Regions from separate parts of the Streptomyces tyrfis genome, predicted to be linked through region 2. Evidence: riboswitches for the same ligand, from Rfam matches in the RefSeq annotation. Region 2 holds a riboswitch; the other holds the start of a gene.

Region 1 (6,963 bases), on a different contig from region 2:
CGTCGTCGCGCTCCTGCTGTTCGTCCTCGGACTCGGCCTGGCCATCCAGGTGCGCTCCACCAGCGACAACAGCGCCCTGCGCGGCGCCCGCCAGGAGGACCTGGTGCGCATCCTCGACGAGCTCGACGACCGCACACAGCGCCTGGAGGACGAGAAGCAGCGCCTGGACGCCCAGCGCACGGAACTGGAGAACAGCTCCGACCAGGCCGAGGAGGCGCGCAGACAGACCGTCGAGAAGGAGCGGCAACTCGGTATCCTCGCGGGCACGGTGGCCGCACACGGACCCGGGATCACCCTCACCGTCAACGACCCCGGCAACGGGGTCAAGGCCGACATGCTGCTGGACGCGCTCCAGGAGCTGCGCGCGGCGGGCGCCGAGGCGATCGAGGTCAACGGGGTCAGAGTGGTCGCCAACACGTACTTCTCGGGCGATGGCGGCGATGTGAGGGTCGACGGTCGTAAGATCACCGCACCGTATGTGTTCAAGGTGATCGGGAAGCCGCAGGATCTGGAACCCGCGCTCAACATCCCCGGCGGTGTGGTGCAGACACTGGAGAAGGAGCAGGCCACGGTGCATGTGGAACGGGTCGACGACATCGTCGTGGACGTCTTGCGACGGGCGCAGCGGCCTGACTACGCTCGGTCGTCGACCTCGTGAGGCCGCGACGGGGAAGGTTCGGGAAACACGTGCGGGAGGTTGCGGGGGGTCGCCGCGCCGTCATGGCGGTGCGTGGTGGAAACTGTCGAGTGGATACGGACGTTGTGAAGTTGTCCGGGTCGGCAGGTGTGTTCGTTCAGGGTTCGTCCTGCCCCACGGGCGGGTCTATTTCGGTCAAGGGGAATCGCCCGTGAAGTTGTTTGGGAAGTTGTTCGGCAAGAGCGCTCGCGACGAGGCCGCCCGCCATCGCGCGCCGCGCCACGGTCAGGCGGACGAGGCGGGCTCGCAGCGCCCGCTCTTCCGCGACGAGAGGTCCGGCCAGGGCGGTGACGGCGCGTCGTCCGCCGACTCCGCCGGTGCCGGCCGCATAGGTTCCGGAGAACCGTCGACCTCGGGTACAGGTGGAGGGTTCACCCCGAGGCAGGAGGGTGCGGCCATGGTGTGTTCGAGGTGCGGGCACCACAACACCGCGGACAGTCGTTTCTGCTCGTACTGCGGCGTGCCGCTGCGGGGCGGGATCCCCGAGCGCGCCTCGGAGACGACCTCGACCATCTCCATCTCCGGTCTGGAGGCGTACGACTCGGAGACCACCGGGCAGACGGCCCTGCCGTCGCTCTCGCCCGAGGCCCAGGCCGCCGTCGACGCCCTCCCGTCCGGCTCGGCCCTCCTGGTGGTGCGGCGCGGCCCGAACTCCGGGAGCCGTTTCCTGCTGGACGGCGAGCTGACCACGGCCGGCCGGCATCCGCAGAGCGACATCTTCCTCGACGACGTGACCGTGTCGCGTCGGCACGTGGAGTTCCGCCGGAACCCCGACGGCAGCTTCACGGTCGGCGACGTGGGCAGCCTCAACGGCACCTACGTGAACCGGGAGCGCATCGACTCCGTCGCCCTGTCCAACGGCGACGAAGTGCAGATCGGCAAGTACCGGCTGGTCTTCTACGCGAGCCAGCGGGGCGTCTGACCCGTCAGGGAAGGTCCATGCTGAGAACACCGACGGGCGGTGCCGGTCGCGGCACCGCCACCGCCGACGACCGTCCGATGAGCATCGGCACGGTGCTCCTGCAGCTGCGGGACGAGTTTCCCGAGGTCACCATCTCCAAGATCCGTTTCCTGGAGGCCGAGGGACTCGTCGAGCCGCAGCGGACCCCCTCCGGGTACCGCAAGTTCCGCGCCGCGGACGTGGAGCGACTGGCGCAGGTCCTGCGCATGCAGCGGGACCACTACCTGCCGCTGAAGGTCATCCGCGAGCATCTCGACGCGCTGGCCCGCGGCGAGCAGGTCGCGCTGCCGTCCGGAGGGCTGCGGGAGCTGTCCGACGGCGGCCCGGAGGCGGAGTCCGGGCGGGTCACGGCGGCCCGGATCGGCCGCGCCGAGCTGCTCGCGGCCGCCGAGGTCACCGAGGGCGACCTCGACGAGTGGGAGGCGTACGGTCTGGTCGCCCCGACCGCCGAGGGCGGCTACGACGCCGGGATGGTGACCGTGGCCAGGCTTGTGGCGGATCTGGGGCGATTCGGTCTGGAACCACGTCATCTGCGTGCCATGAAGGCCGCGGCGGACCGTGAGGCAGGGCTCGTCGAGCAGGTCGTCGCGCCTCTGCGCAGGCACCGGAATCCCCAGACCAGAGCACATGCGGAGGCCACCGCGAAGGAACTCGCGGAGCTGTCCGTACGGCTTCATTCCGCGCTGGTGCAGACCGCTCTGCGGGTGCGCCTCCACTGATCGCGTCTCCGCCCCGACTACCCAAACCCGGCGGGCACGTCCTAGGGTTGCTGTGTGAACGAGCTCGACGTTGTGGGTGTCCGGGTGGAGATGCCCTCCAATCAACCGATCGTTCTCCTGCGTGAAGTGGGAGGCGACCGGTTCCTCCCCATCTGGATCGGTCCTGGTGAGGCGACCGCGATCGCGTTCGCCCAGCAAGGCATGGCTCCGGCCAGGCCGCTGACTCATGACCTCTTCAAGGACGTGCTCCAGGCCGTCGGCCAGGAGCTGACCGAGGTCCGTATCACGGACCTGCGGGAAGGGGTCTTCTACGCGGAGCTGGTCTTCGCCAGCGGCGTCGAGGTGAGCGCTCGTCCCTCCGACGCCATAGCCCTCGCGCTGCGGACCGGCACGCCGATCTACGGCAGTGACGGTGTGCTGGACGACGCGGGCATCGCCATTCCGGACGAGCAGGAGGACGAGGTGGAGAAGTTCCGCGAGTTCCTCGACCAGATCTCACCGGAGGACTTCGGCACCAGCAGTCAGTAACCGTCCACGGGGCCGCCGTCAGCGCATTCGACAAGCCTTTCCCGCTCACTCGGCACGGGAAACCACCCTCAGGGTGATTATCACTCGGCGTGCCGAGTGTGGCGATCGTTGACGCACCCCGGGTGACTGCCTACCTTCGAGGTGGCAGGTCAAGGACGGAGGTCGGCGTGAGAAGCAGCGGCGACGGTACGGCAGCCGGTGGGCCGTACCCGCAGCAGGGGAGTACGCACGGCCACACCATCAGGCAGTCGGTGAAACCGGCTGCGGTGGCGGGGGGCAGCGTGACAGCGGCCGAAGAGATCGGTTACCGGGGGCCCACGGCCTGCGCCGCCGCGGGCATCACCTACCGGCAGCTCGACTACTGGGCGCGCACGGGACTGGTGGAGCCGAGTGTGCGGCCCGCGTACGGCTCGGGCACCCAGCGGCTCTACAGCTTCAGGGACGTCGTCCTGCTGAAGATCGTCAAACGGTTCCTGGACACGGGCGTCGCCCTGCAGAACATCCGCACCACGGTCCAGCACCTGCGGGCCCGCGGGTTCCAGGACCTGGAGCGGATGACGCTGATGAGCGACGGGGCCACGGTCTACGAGTGCTCCTCGCCCGACGAGGTCGTGAGCCTGCTCCAGGGCGGTCAGGGGGTCTTCGGGATCGCCGTCGGCGTGGTCTGGCACGACGTGGACGTCGCGCTGTCGCAGTTGCACGGCGAGCGGGTCGACACCGGCGAGACGCTGATCGGCAACAACCCCGCGGACGAGCTGGCGCGGCGGCGCAACCGCGCGGGCTGAGCGGGCGGTGAGCCGGGCACGGCGATTGTCAGTGCCGTAGGGCAGCATCGGTAGGTGTGAGAGCCGCGCCCACCATCCTGCATCTCGACATGGACGCCTTCTACGCCTCCGCGGAGCAGGCGGCGAAGCCCAGCCTGCGCGGCAAGCCGGTCGTGGTGGGCGGGCTCGGGCCGCGCGGGGTCGTCGCCACCGCGTCGTACGAGGCGCGGCGCTTCGGGGTGCACTCGGCGATGCCCATGGCGCAGGCGCGGCGGCTGGCGCCCAACGCGGCCTACCTGGTGCCCCGCTTCCATCTGTACCGGGCGGTCAGCGACCAGGTGATGGAGCTGCTGGGGCGGCTCTCCCCGCTGGTGGAGCCGCTCAGCCTGGACGAGGCGTTCGTCGACCTGGAGGCCGGCGGGACGGCCGACGACACGGCCTCCGCGCTGGCGATCGGGGCGGATCTGCGCGCGGTCATCAGGGCCGTCACCGGGCTCACCGGCTCGGTCGGGCTCGCGGGCTCCAAGATGCTGGCCAAGATCGCCTCCGAGCAGGCCAAGCCGGACGGCCTGAGACTCATCGAGCCGGGGACGGAGCGGGAGCTGCTGGCCCCCATGTCCGTACGGATCCTTCCCGGGGTCGGGCCCGCGACGGCCGACCATCTGCGCCGCGCCGGGATGACCGCGGTCGAGGACCTGGCCGAGGCGGGCGAGGCGGAGCTGGTGCGGCTGCTGGGGAAGGCGCACGGCGTCGCGCTGCACCGGATGGCCCTCGGCCACGACGACCGGCCCGTGGTCGCGGAACGGGACGCGAAATCGGTGTCGGTCGAGGACACCTTCGACGCCGACCTGCACGACCGGGTGCGGGTCAGGACGGAGGTGGAGCGGCTGGCCGACCGGTGCGTCCAGCGGCTGCGCGGGGCGCACCGGTCCGGGCGCACGGTGGTGCTGAAGGTGCGGCGCTACGACTTCTCCACGCTCACCCGCTCCGAGACGCTGCGCGGGCCCACGGACGACCCCGCGGTGGTCCGCGAGGCCGCCGCGCGGCTCCTGGAGGCCGTGGACACCACCGGGGGCGTGCGGCTGCTCGGCGTGGGCGTCACGGGCCTCGCCGACTACACCCAGGAGGACCTGTTCGCCCAGGCCGCCGGCGAGCGGGCCGCCGCCGGCGACGACACGGCCGGGACGGACGCGGGGGACGAGCCCGAGTCCGGCGGGGCGGCGCCCGGCGCGGCGGAGACGGCCCCGGAGACCGGCGAACGGCTCGCGGCCCGGGGCTGGGCCCCCGGCCACGACGTCCACCACGACGTCCACGGCCACGGCTGGGTGCAGGGCAGCGGGGTCGGGCGGGTCACGGTCCGTTTCGAGGCGCCCGGGTCGGCGCCCGGCCGGGTGCGGACGTTCCGGACCGACGACCCGCAGCTGCGGCCGGCCGACCCGTTGCCGCTGGTGAGCGACCCGGGGGACTACTCCTCCTGGCCGGCCAGCCGGCCGAAGTCCCGGTCCGGGGCGGCCTCGCCGGGCGAGGCGTCGAGGCCGTAGTGGCGGTACAGCTGGAGCTCCTGTTCCGGTGAGAGATGGCGGCCGACCCCGAAGTCGGGCGCGTCCTTGATCAGTGCGCGGTCGAAGGGGACGCGGAGGGTGTCCTCCACGAATTCGCTGGGTTCCAGCGGGACGAACGCGTCCCGGCTGAAGAGTCCGGTGCGTACGGCCGCCCACTCGGGCACTCCGGTCGCGTCGTCGAGGTACACCTCGTCCACGGTTCCGATCTTGGTGCCCCTGCGGTCGAACGCCTTGCGGCCGATCAGGCTGCGCGGATCGATGTCGGTCTGCACGGTCCCTCCACTGGTCGCGGCCTACTCCACAAGCACTACAGAAATGCAGAATCCGGGGGTTGGCCACTCGAGAAATCCGTCCCGGACCCCGCTGGTAGGCTGGTGACGGCCGCTGACCCCGTGCGGGAGAGCCTCCGGAATCCGTTCCGTAGGCGCCGAAGGAGCAAATCCTCCCCGGAATCTCTCAGGCCCCCGTACCGCACGGACGAGGTCACTCTGGAAAGCAGGGCGGGTTCCGTGCGGCCGGGTGCCGGTGCGGTTCCCTTCCTCACCGACGGTGAAAGCCGGTGCCCCGCGGGGGTGCGCCGGTGAAGCTCTCAGGTCGAGATGACAGAGGGGGAGGCCGTTCGGGCACCCGCGCAGGGGTGCCCCTCGCAGGTCGTGACAGACCAGGAGGCCTCCACCATGACCCCCCGTCGCACTCCGCTCTCCCAGCTGGAGCAGGGCATTCCGTTCGAGCGGCGCCACATCGGCCCCGACGCCGAGGCGCAGTCGAAGATGCTCGCCCAGGTCGGTTACGGATCGCTGGACGAGCTGACCGCGGCCGCGGTGCCCGACGTCATCAGGAGCGCCGAGGCGCTGAACCTGCCGGGCGCCCGCACCGAGGCCGAGGTCCTGGCCGAGCTGCGCGCCCTGGCCGAGCGCAACCAGGTCCTGACCCCGATGATCGGGCTCGGCTACCACGGCACGTTCACCCCGCCGGTGATCCTGCGCAACGTCATGGAGAACCCCGCCTGGTACACCGCGTACACGCCGTACCAGCCGGAGATCTCGCAGGGCCGGCTGGAGGCGCTGCTCAACTTCCAGACGATGGTCGCCGACCTCACCGGGCTGCCCACCTCCGGCGCCTCCCTGCTCGACGAGGGCACCGCGGCCGCCGAGGCGATGGCGCTCTCGCGACGGGTCGGCAAGGTCAAGAACGGCGTCTTCCTGGTCGACGCCGACGCTCTGCCGCAGACCATCGCCGTCATCGGCACCCGCGCCGAGCCGACCGGCGTGGAGGTCGTCGTCGCGGACCTCTCCGACGGCATCCCCGCCGAGTTCGCCGAGCGGGGCGTCTTCGGCGTCCTGGTGCAGTACCCCGGCGCCTCCGGCGCGGTGCGCGACCTCCGCCCCGTCATCGAGCAGGCCCACGAGCTCGGCGCGATCGTCACCGTCGCCGCCGACCTGCTGGCCCTCACGCTGCTCGCCTCGCCGGGCGAGCTGGGCGCCGACATCGCGGTCGGCACCACACAGCGCTTCGGCGTCCCGATGGGCTTCGGCGGCCCGCACGCCGGCTACATGGCCGTGCGCGAGAAGTTCGCCCGCAGCCTGCCCGGCCGCCTCGTCGGCGTCTCCGTGGACGCGGACGGCGACAAGGCGTACCGGCTGGCCCTCCAGACCCGCGAGCAGCACATCCGCCGCGAGAAGGCCACCAGCAACATCTGCACCGCCCAGGTGCTGCTCGCCGTCATGGCCGC
Region 2 (6,963 bases):
AACTCTTCGACACCGACCACACCGTCGCCCCCGGCCTGGACGCCCTTCACACCCCGGGCCACACCCCCGGCACCACCGTCTACGCCGTCTCCTCCCGCGGTGAGCGCGCACTGCTGCTGGGCGATGTCGCCCACTCCGTCGTCCAGTTCTCCGAACGCGACTGGGAGGTCGTCTGGGACGTCGACCCCGCGGCCGCCTCCGCCGCGCGCAACCGCATCGCGGACCAGGCCGCCGAAACCGGAGACCTGCTGGTCGCCGCCCACTTCCCCGGCATGCGCTTCGGCCGCGTCATCACCGCCGACGGGCCCCGGCGATTCGTCGCCGTCTGACGCTTCCCGGCCCGGTCGCTCGCCCCGCGCCGGCTCTCCCCGTCCGGTCGCCGTCCCGGCCCGGAGCGGGCGCGCGCTCCGGGCCGGCAGGTTCGACGGCCCGGGCGGGCAGGGGGAGCCGGGCGGGCGGGACGCCGCTGAGGTGTGGGGCGAAGCCCTCGGGGGGCGCCGCCGTGTCGGGGAGCACACGAAGCGTTCAGCGCCCGCGCCCTCGTCACACGAAGCCCTCAGCGCTCGGACCCTCGGCAACGCGAAGCCCTCGACCCCCTCCGCCGGCACGCAGCGCCCTCCGCCCGGCACACGGCGCCTTCGCACTCGCGCGGGGGTGCCGCCGTGCGCCTCAGCACTCGATGATGTTCACCGCGAGGCCGCCGCGCGCGGTCTCCTTGTACTTCACGGACATGTCCGCGCCGGTCTCCTTCATGGTCTTGATGACCTTGTCCAGGGAGACCTTGTGGCTGCCGTCGCCGCGCAGGGCCATCTTCGCCGCCGTGACGGCCTTGACCGCGGCCATGCCGTTCCGTTCGATGCAGGGGATCTGGACGAGGCCGCCGACCGGGTCGCAGGTCAGGCCGAGGTTGTGCTCCATGCCGATCTCGGCGGCGTTCTCGACCTGTTCGGGGGTGCCGCCGAGGACCTCGGCGAGGGCGCCCGCCGCCATGGAGCAGGCGGAGCCGACCTCGCCCTGGCAGCCGACCTCGGCGCCGGAGATCGAGGCGTTCTCCTTGAAGAGCATGCCGATGGCCCCGGCGGCCAGCAGGAAGCGGACGACGCCGTCCTCCTTCTCGGCCTCGGTGGCGCCGCCCGCCGCGAAGTTCATGTAGTAGTGCAGCACGGCCGGGATGATTCCGGCGGCGCCATTGGTGGGGGCGGTGACGACGCGGCCGCCCGCCGCGTTCTCCTCGTTGACCGCCATCGCGTAGAGGGTGATCCACTCCATCGCGTGGGTCTGCGGGTCGCCCTCGGCGCGCAGCTGGCGGGCGGTGGTGGCGGCGCGGCGGCGGACCCGGAGGCCGCCGGGCAGGATGCCCTCGCGGGACATGCCGCGCGCGACGCACGCCTGCATGACCCGCCAGATGTCGAGCAGGCCCGAGCGGATCTCGTCCTCGGTGCGCCACGCCTTCTCGTTCTCCAGCATCAGCGAGGAGATGGACAGGCCGGTCTCGCGGGAGAGCCGCAGCAGTTCGTCGCCGGTGCGGAAGGGGTGCTTCAGGACGGTGTCGTCGAGGACGATCCGGTCCGCGCCGACCGCGTCCTCGTCGACGACGAAGCCGCCGCCGACCGAGTAGTACGTCTTCTCCAGCAGCGTCGCGCCGTCGTGGTCGAAGGCGAGGATCGTCATGCCGTTGGCGTGGTAGGGGAGGGCCTTGCGGCGGTGCAGGACCAGCTGTTCGTCGGCGTCGAAGGCGATCTCGTGCATGCCGAGCAGGTTGATCCGGCCGGTGGTGCGGATGCGTTCCACCCGCTCGTCGGCGGTCTCCACGTCGACGGTGCGGGGCGACTCGCCCTCCAGACCGAGCAGGACGGCCTTCGGGGTGCCGTGGCCGTGGCCGGTCGCGCCGAGCGAGCCGTACAGCTCCGCCCGTATCGAGGCGGTGTGGGCGAGCAGGCCCTCGTTCTTCAGGCGGCGCGCGAACATACGGGCGGCGCGCATCGGGCCGACCGTATGGGAGCTGGACGGGCCGATGCCGATCGAGAAAAGGTCGAAGACCGAGATGGCCACGGGGAACTCCTCAGTGGGTGGCGGACGCCGTCGTCTGCCAGGTGGTGCGAGGGGGAGGGCAGGTGGTGAGAGACGGGGAAGGGGGGCGGGGCCGGTGGACCCGGAGGCACGGGGCGGGGAGGGGCGCCGCGCCCACCGTCCGGTGTGCGGGGCGCCCCGCCCGAGGGGTGACGGACCCGGCCCCCCCGGGGCCCGCACCGCGGCGGGGCGGTGCGGGGCGGGGGACGGGCCGCCCGTGCGTCCGGCCCGCTTCGGGCCGGGGTACTGCGTCGAGCCGGCCGCTGCTCCGGGCCGGGCACGGCTTCAGGCCGGGGTACCGTCCCGGACCGGGCAATGCTCCGGGCCGGTCGCGGCCTCGGGCCGGGTGCCGTCCCGGACCGGGACCGCTACAGGCCGGGGTACAGCGGGAACTTCTCGGCCAGCGCGACGACGCGGGCCTTCAGGGCCTCCGCGTCGTACGACGGCTTCAGCGCGGCGGCGATGATCTCCGCCACCTCCGTGAAGTCCTCGGCGCCGAAGCCGCGGGTGGCCAGGGCCGGGGTGCCGATCCGCAGCCCCGAGGTGACCATCGGCGGGCGGGGGTCGTTCGGGACGGCGTTCCGGTTGACCGTGATGCCGATCTCGTGCAGCCGGTCCTCGGCCTGCTGGCCGTCCAGCTCGGAGTCGCGCAGGTCGACCAGGACGAGGTGGACGTCGGTGCCGCCGGACAGCACGGAGACACCGGCCTCGGTGACGTCGGGCTGGACCAGGCGCTCGGCCAGGATGCGGGCGCCCTCCAGGGTGCGCCGCTGGCGCTCCTTGAACTCCTCGGTCGCCGCGACCTTGAACGAGACCGCCTTGGCCGCGATCACGTGCTCCAGCGGACCGCCCTGCTGGCCCGGGAAGACCGCCGAGTTGATCTTCTTGGCGAGTTCCTGGGTCGACAGGATGACGCCGCCGCGCGGACCGCCGAGGGTCTTGTGCGTGGTGGTGGTGACGACGTGGGCGTGCGGCACCGGGTTGGGGTGCAGGCCCGCCGCCACCAGCCCGGCGAAGTGCGCCATGTCGACCATCAGGTACGCGCCGACCTCGTCCGCGATCCGGCGGAAGGCGGCGAAGTCCAGCTGACGGGGGTACGCGGACCAGCCGGCGACGATCAGCTTCGGCTTGGTCTCCTTGGCCAGGCGCTCGACCTCGGTCATGTCCACGACGCCGGTGTCGTCCACGTGGTACGGGACCACGTTGTAGAGCTTGCCCGAGAAGTTGATCTTCATGCCGTGGGTCAGGTGACCGCCGTGGGCCAGGTTCAGGCCCATGATCGTGTCGCCCGGCTTCAGCAGCGCGAACATCGCGGCCGCGTTGGCCTGCGCGCCCGAGTGCGGCTGGACGTTCGCGGCCTCGGCGCCGAACAGCGCCTTGATCCGGTCGATGGCGATCTGCTCGACGACGTCGACGTGCTCGCAGCCGCCGTAGTAGCGGCGGCCGGGGTAGCCCTCGGCGTACTTGTTGGTGAGGACGGAGCCCTGGGCCTCCATGACCGCGACCGGGGCGAAGTTCTCCGACGCGATCATCTCGAGAGTGGTCTGCTGGCGGCGGAGCTCGGCGTCGACGGCGGCGGCGACGTCCGGGTCCAGCTCGTGGAGGGAGGAATTGAGAAGCGACATCAAGTGGTCCCTTGGGGTCTCAGTTGCCGGAGAACTCGGTGTACTCGTCGGCGGAGAGCAGGTCCTTCGGCTCCTCCGTGACGCGTACCTTGAACAGCCAGCCGCCCTCGAAGGGAGCGGAGTTCACCAGCGACGGGTCGTCCACGACGTCCTGGTTCGCGGCCGTGATCTCGCCGGTCACCGGCGAGTACAGGTCGCTCACCGACTTGGTCGACTCCAGCTCGCCGCAGGTCTCGCCCGCGGTCACGGTGTCGCCGACCTCGGGGAGCTGCGCGTAGACGACGTCACCGAGCGCGTTGGCGGCGAACTCGGTGATGCCGACCGTGGCGACACCGTCCTCGGCGGCCGACAGCCACTCGTGCTCCTTGCTGTAACGCAGCTGCTGGGGGTTGCTCATGACCTGAATTCTCCTGTACGCGGGGGAGTGCTGTTGAACGGTGGTCTTACGGTGTGAGACGCGATTGCGTCACTTTGCGGTGTGCGGACGTCCGTGGACGCCGCGCCCGGCCGCCGGAACCGCTTGCGGCGCCGACGGTCCGGCCTCACTTCTGACGCTTGTAGAACGGCAGGGCCACGACTTCGAACGGCTCGTGGTTGCCCCGGATGTCCACTCCGACGCCCTCGGCGCCGGGCGTGGCGTACGCGGCGTCCACGTACGCGATGGCGATCGGCTTGCCCAGGGTGGGCGACGGGGCGCCCGAGGTCACCTCGCCGACGACCTGGCCCCCGGCGACCACCGCGTAGCCGGCGCGCGGCACCCGGCGGCCCTCGGCGATCAGCCCGACGAGCTTGCGGGGCGGGGCGGTCTCGGCGCGCTCGGCGGCGGCCCTCAGGGCCTCGCGGCCGACGAAGTCGCCCTCCTTCTCGAACTTCACGACCCGGCCGAGCCCGGCGTCGAACGGGGTCAGCACCGTGGTCAGCTCGTGGCCGTAGAGCGGCATGCCCGCCTCCAGGCGCAGCGTGTCGCGGCAGGAGAGCCCGCACGGGACCAGGCCGTGCGGGGCGCCCGCCTCGGTGAGGGCCTTCCACAGCCCCTCGGCGTGCTCGGGGGCGACGAACAGCTCGAAGCCGTCCTCGCCGGTGTAACCGGTACGGGCGATCAGCGCGGGCACCCCGGCGACCGTGCCCGGCAGGCCCGCGTAGTACTTGAGGCCCTCCAGGTCGGCGTCGGTGACCGAGGCCAGGATGGCGGGGGACGCGGGGCCCTGGACTGCGAGCAGCGCGTACGCGTCGCGGTCGTCGCGCACCTCGGCGTCGAAGCCCCCGGCGCGCGCGGTCAGGGCGTCCAGCACGATCTGGGCGTTGCCCGCGTTGGCGACGACCATGTACTCGTCCTCGCCCAGCCGGTAGACGATCAGGTCGTCGAGGATGCCGCCGTCCTCGGCGCAGATCATCGTGTAGCGGGCGCGGCCGACGGCGACGGTGCCGATGTTGCCGACCAGAGCGAAGTTCAGGAGGTCCGCGGCCCCGGGGCCGGTGACGGTGATCTCGCCCATGTGCGACAGGTCGAAGAGGCCGGCCCGGGTGCGGACCGCGTTGTGCTCGTCGCGCTCGCTGGCGTACCGCAGCGGCATGTCCCAGCCCGCGAAGTCGGTCATGGTCGCGCCCAGCGAGCGGTGCAGGGCCTGAAGGGGGCTGTGGCGCGAAGCGCCTTCAGGCAGGGCGGTGGCGGGAGACGGGTGGGCGGTGCGGCGGGGGGCGGTGCTCATGGATATGGCTCCCGGGGGCAGGACGGCGAGGACAATCCCTCCCCATCTGTCATCGGAACCTGAGAGGTTCGCCGAAAGCCCCCGAAGGGTCCCGTTCGGCTTGCACCTTGGGTGGGGCCGCGTGGCGGCCCGCTTTTCAGATCTGCCTCATCCACGCGGTACGGGGCCTGAGAGATTCAAGGGAGGAACTTGCTCCTTCGGCGCCCGGGCACCTGTGGTGACCGGAACTCTCCCGCGCGGATTCAAGCGGCCTTTATGCAGTTGGCCGGGCCATCATCGCACGCATCGGGCCGCAACGGGGCGTCGGTCCCCGGCCGATTCCGACGGCGTGGACGGTTGTGCCGCATTACCTTTTCTTTACACTTCCGGCCATGGGCCGACACCCGGCAGGGGGAGGGCGATGACGTTACGGCGGTACGCGACGACCGCGGGGGGCGCACGCGGTGTGATGCCCGCGCAGTCAGGGGGCCCGGACGGGCGGGCGCCGGGCCGCCCCGTGCCGGCCGTGCGCGACCTGCGGCGGCCCGACGGCCCCGCCCGGTACGGCCTGGTCTTCGCCGCGGGCGACGTGGTGGTGGTCTCCGGGCTGCCCGGCAGCGGCAAGTCCACCCTGATCCGGCGGACGGCCGCGGCCCGCGCCATCGACTCCCAGGACGTCCGGGACCGCTGGGCGCGGCTGATGCCCCGCCTCCTCCCGTACGCCCTCTACCGCCCCCTCGTCCGCCTCGCCCACTACGGCGGGCTGTGGCGGGCGCTGCGCTCCGGCGAGTCCCTCGTGGTGCACGACTGCGGGACGCAGGCGTGGGTGCGCGGCTGGCTGGCCCGCGCCGCGCGCCGCCGGGGCCGGGAGCTCCACCTGGTGCTGCTCGACGTCACGCCCGGGACCGCGCGGGAGGGACAGCGCGAGCGCGGCCGGGGCGTCTCCGGATACGCGTTCGCCCGCCACCGCGGGGCCGTGGCCCGGCTGCTCCGGAACGCCGAGCGGGGCCGGCCGCCGTCCGGCTGCGCCTCGGCGGTGCTGCTGGACCGGGCGGCCGCGGCGCTGCTGGAGCGCATCACGTTCGCCTGAGGCCGGGCCCGGGCCCGGGCGGCCGGGCGGCGGCGGACGGTTAACCTTCTGCCGGAAGGCTCGGGCGAGAAGGGGAAGCAGTGGACATTCCGGCACAGGTCCAGTCGCATCCGGAGAACGGATGGCCGGCCAACGAGCTCGAAGAGGTGCTGATGGCCTCGGTGGGCGCGGCGGAGGCCGGCGGGCGCCTCGTCGAGGTGCTCGGACGCAGCCACGTCTGGGTGCCGCTGCCCAACGGCGGCGCCCCCGACGCGCGGGAGCTGGACCTGCCGACCCTGGAGATCGACGGCGCCGCGTTCGTCCCCGTGTTCAGTTCCGAGCAGCAGTTCCTCGGCTGCGTCGGCGACCGGATGTCCTACACCGTCGCCCCCGCCCGGGAGTTCGCCCGCGGCCTGCCGCCGCAGCTCGGCATAGCCGTCAACCCCGGCGGCGCGGTCGGGATGCCGCTGCCGCCGCCCGCCGTGGCCGAACTGTGCCGCACCGGGCGCAC

The links. A riboswitch is a leader RNA that binds a small molecule or an ion and turns the genes downstream of it on or off. The one in region 2 is predicted to bind glycine.
Region 1: linked by a shared signal. The riboswitch ahead of gcvP (aminomethyl-transferring glycine dehydrogenase) and the one ahead of gcvT (glycine cleavage system aminomethyltransferase GcvT) in region 2 are both predicted to bind glycine.

The regions. Positions count from the first base shown of each region.
Region 1 is NZ_JBAGJZ010000068.1:4,913-11,875, forward strand. It holds gene WA762_RS32975 (DUF881 domain-containing protein) at 1-658, shown strand, start outside; gene WA762_RS32980 (FHA domain-containing protein) at 849-1,619, shown strand; gene ftsR (transcriptional regulator FtsR) at 1,637-2,377, shown strand; gene WA762_RS32990 (bifunctional nuclease family protein) at 2,432-2,905, shown strand; gene WA762_RS32995 (MerR family transcriptional regulator) at 3,073-3,690, shown strand; gene WA762_RS33000 (DNA polymerase IV) at 3,747-5,210, shown strand; gene WA762_RS33005 (PRC-barrel domain-containing protein) at 5,135-5,503, opposite strand; glycine riboswitch at 5,617-5,713, shown strand; gene gcvP (aminomethyl-transferring glycine dehydrogenase) at 5,909-6,963, shown strand, end outside.
Region 2 is NZ_JBAGJZ010000027.1:47,675-54,637, forward strand. It holds gene WA762_RS21180 (MBL fold metallo-hydrolase) at 1-329, shown strand, start outside; gene WA762_RS21185 (L-serine ammonia-lyase) at 670-2,052, opposite strand; gene glyA (serine hydroxymethyltransferase) at 2,439-3,695, opposite strand; gene gcvH (glycine cleavage system protein GcvH) at 3,715-4,092, opposite strand; gene gcvT (glycine cleavage system aminomethyltransferase GcvT) at 4,238-5,404, opposite strand; glycine riboswitch at 5,551-5,649, opposite strand; gene WA762_RS21205 (AAA family ATPase) at 5,805-6,473, shown strand; gene WA762_RS21210 (enhanced serine sensitivity protein SseB) at 6,554-6,963, shown strand, end outside.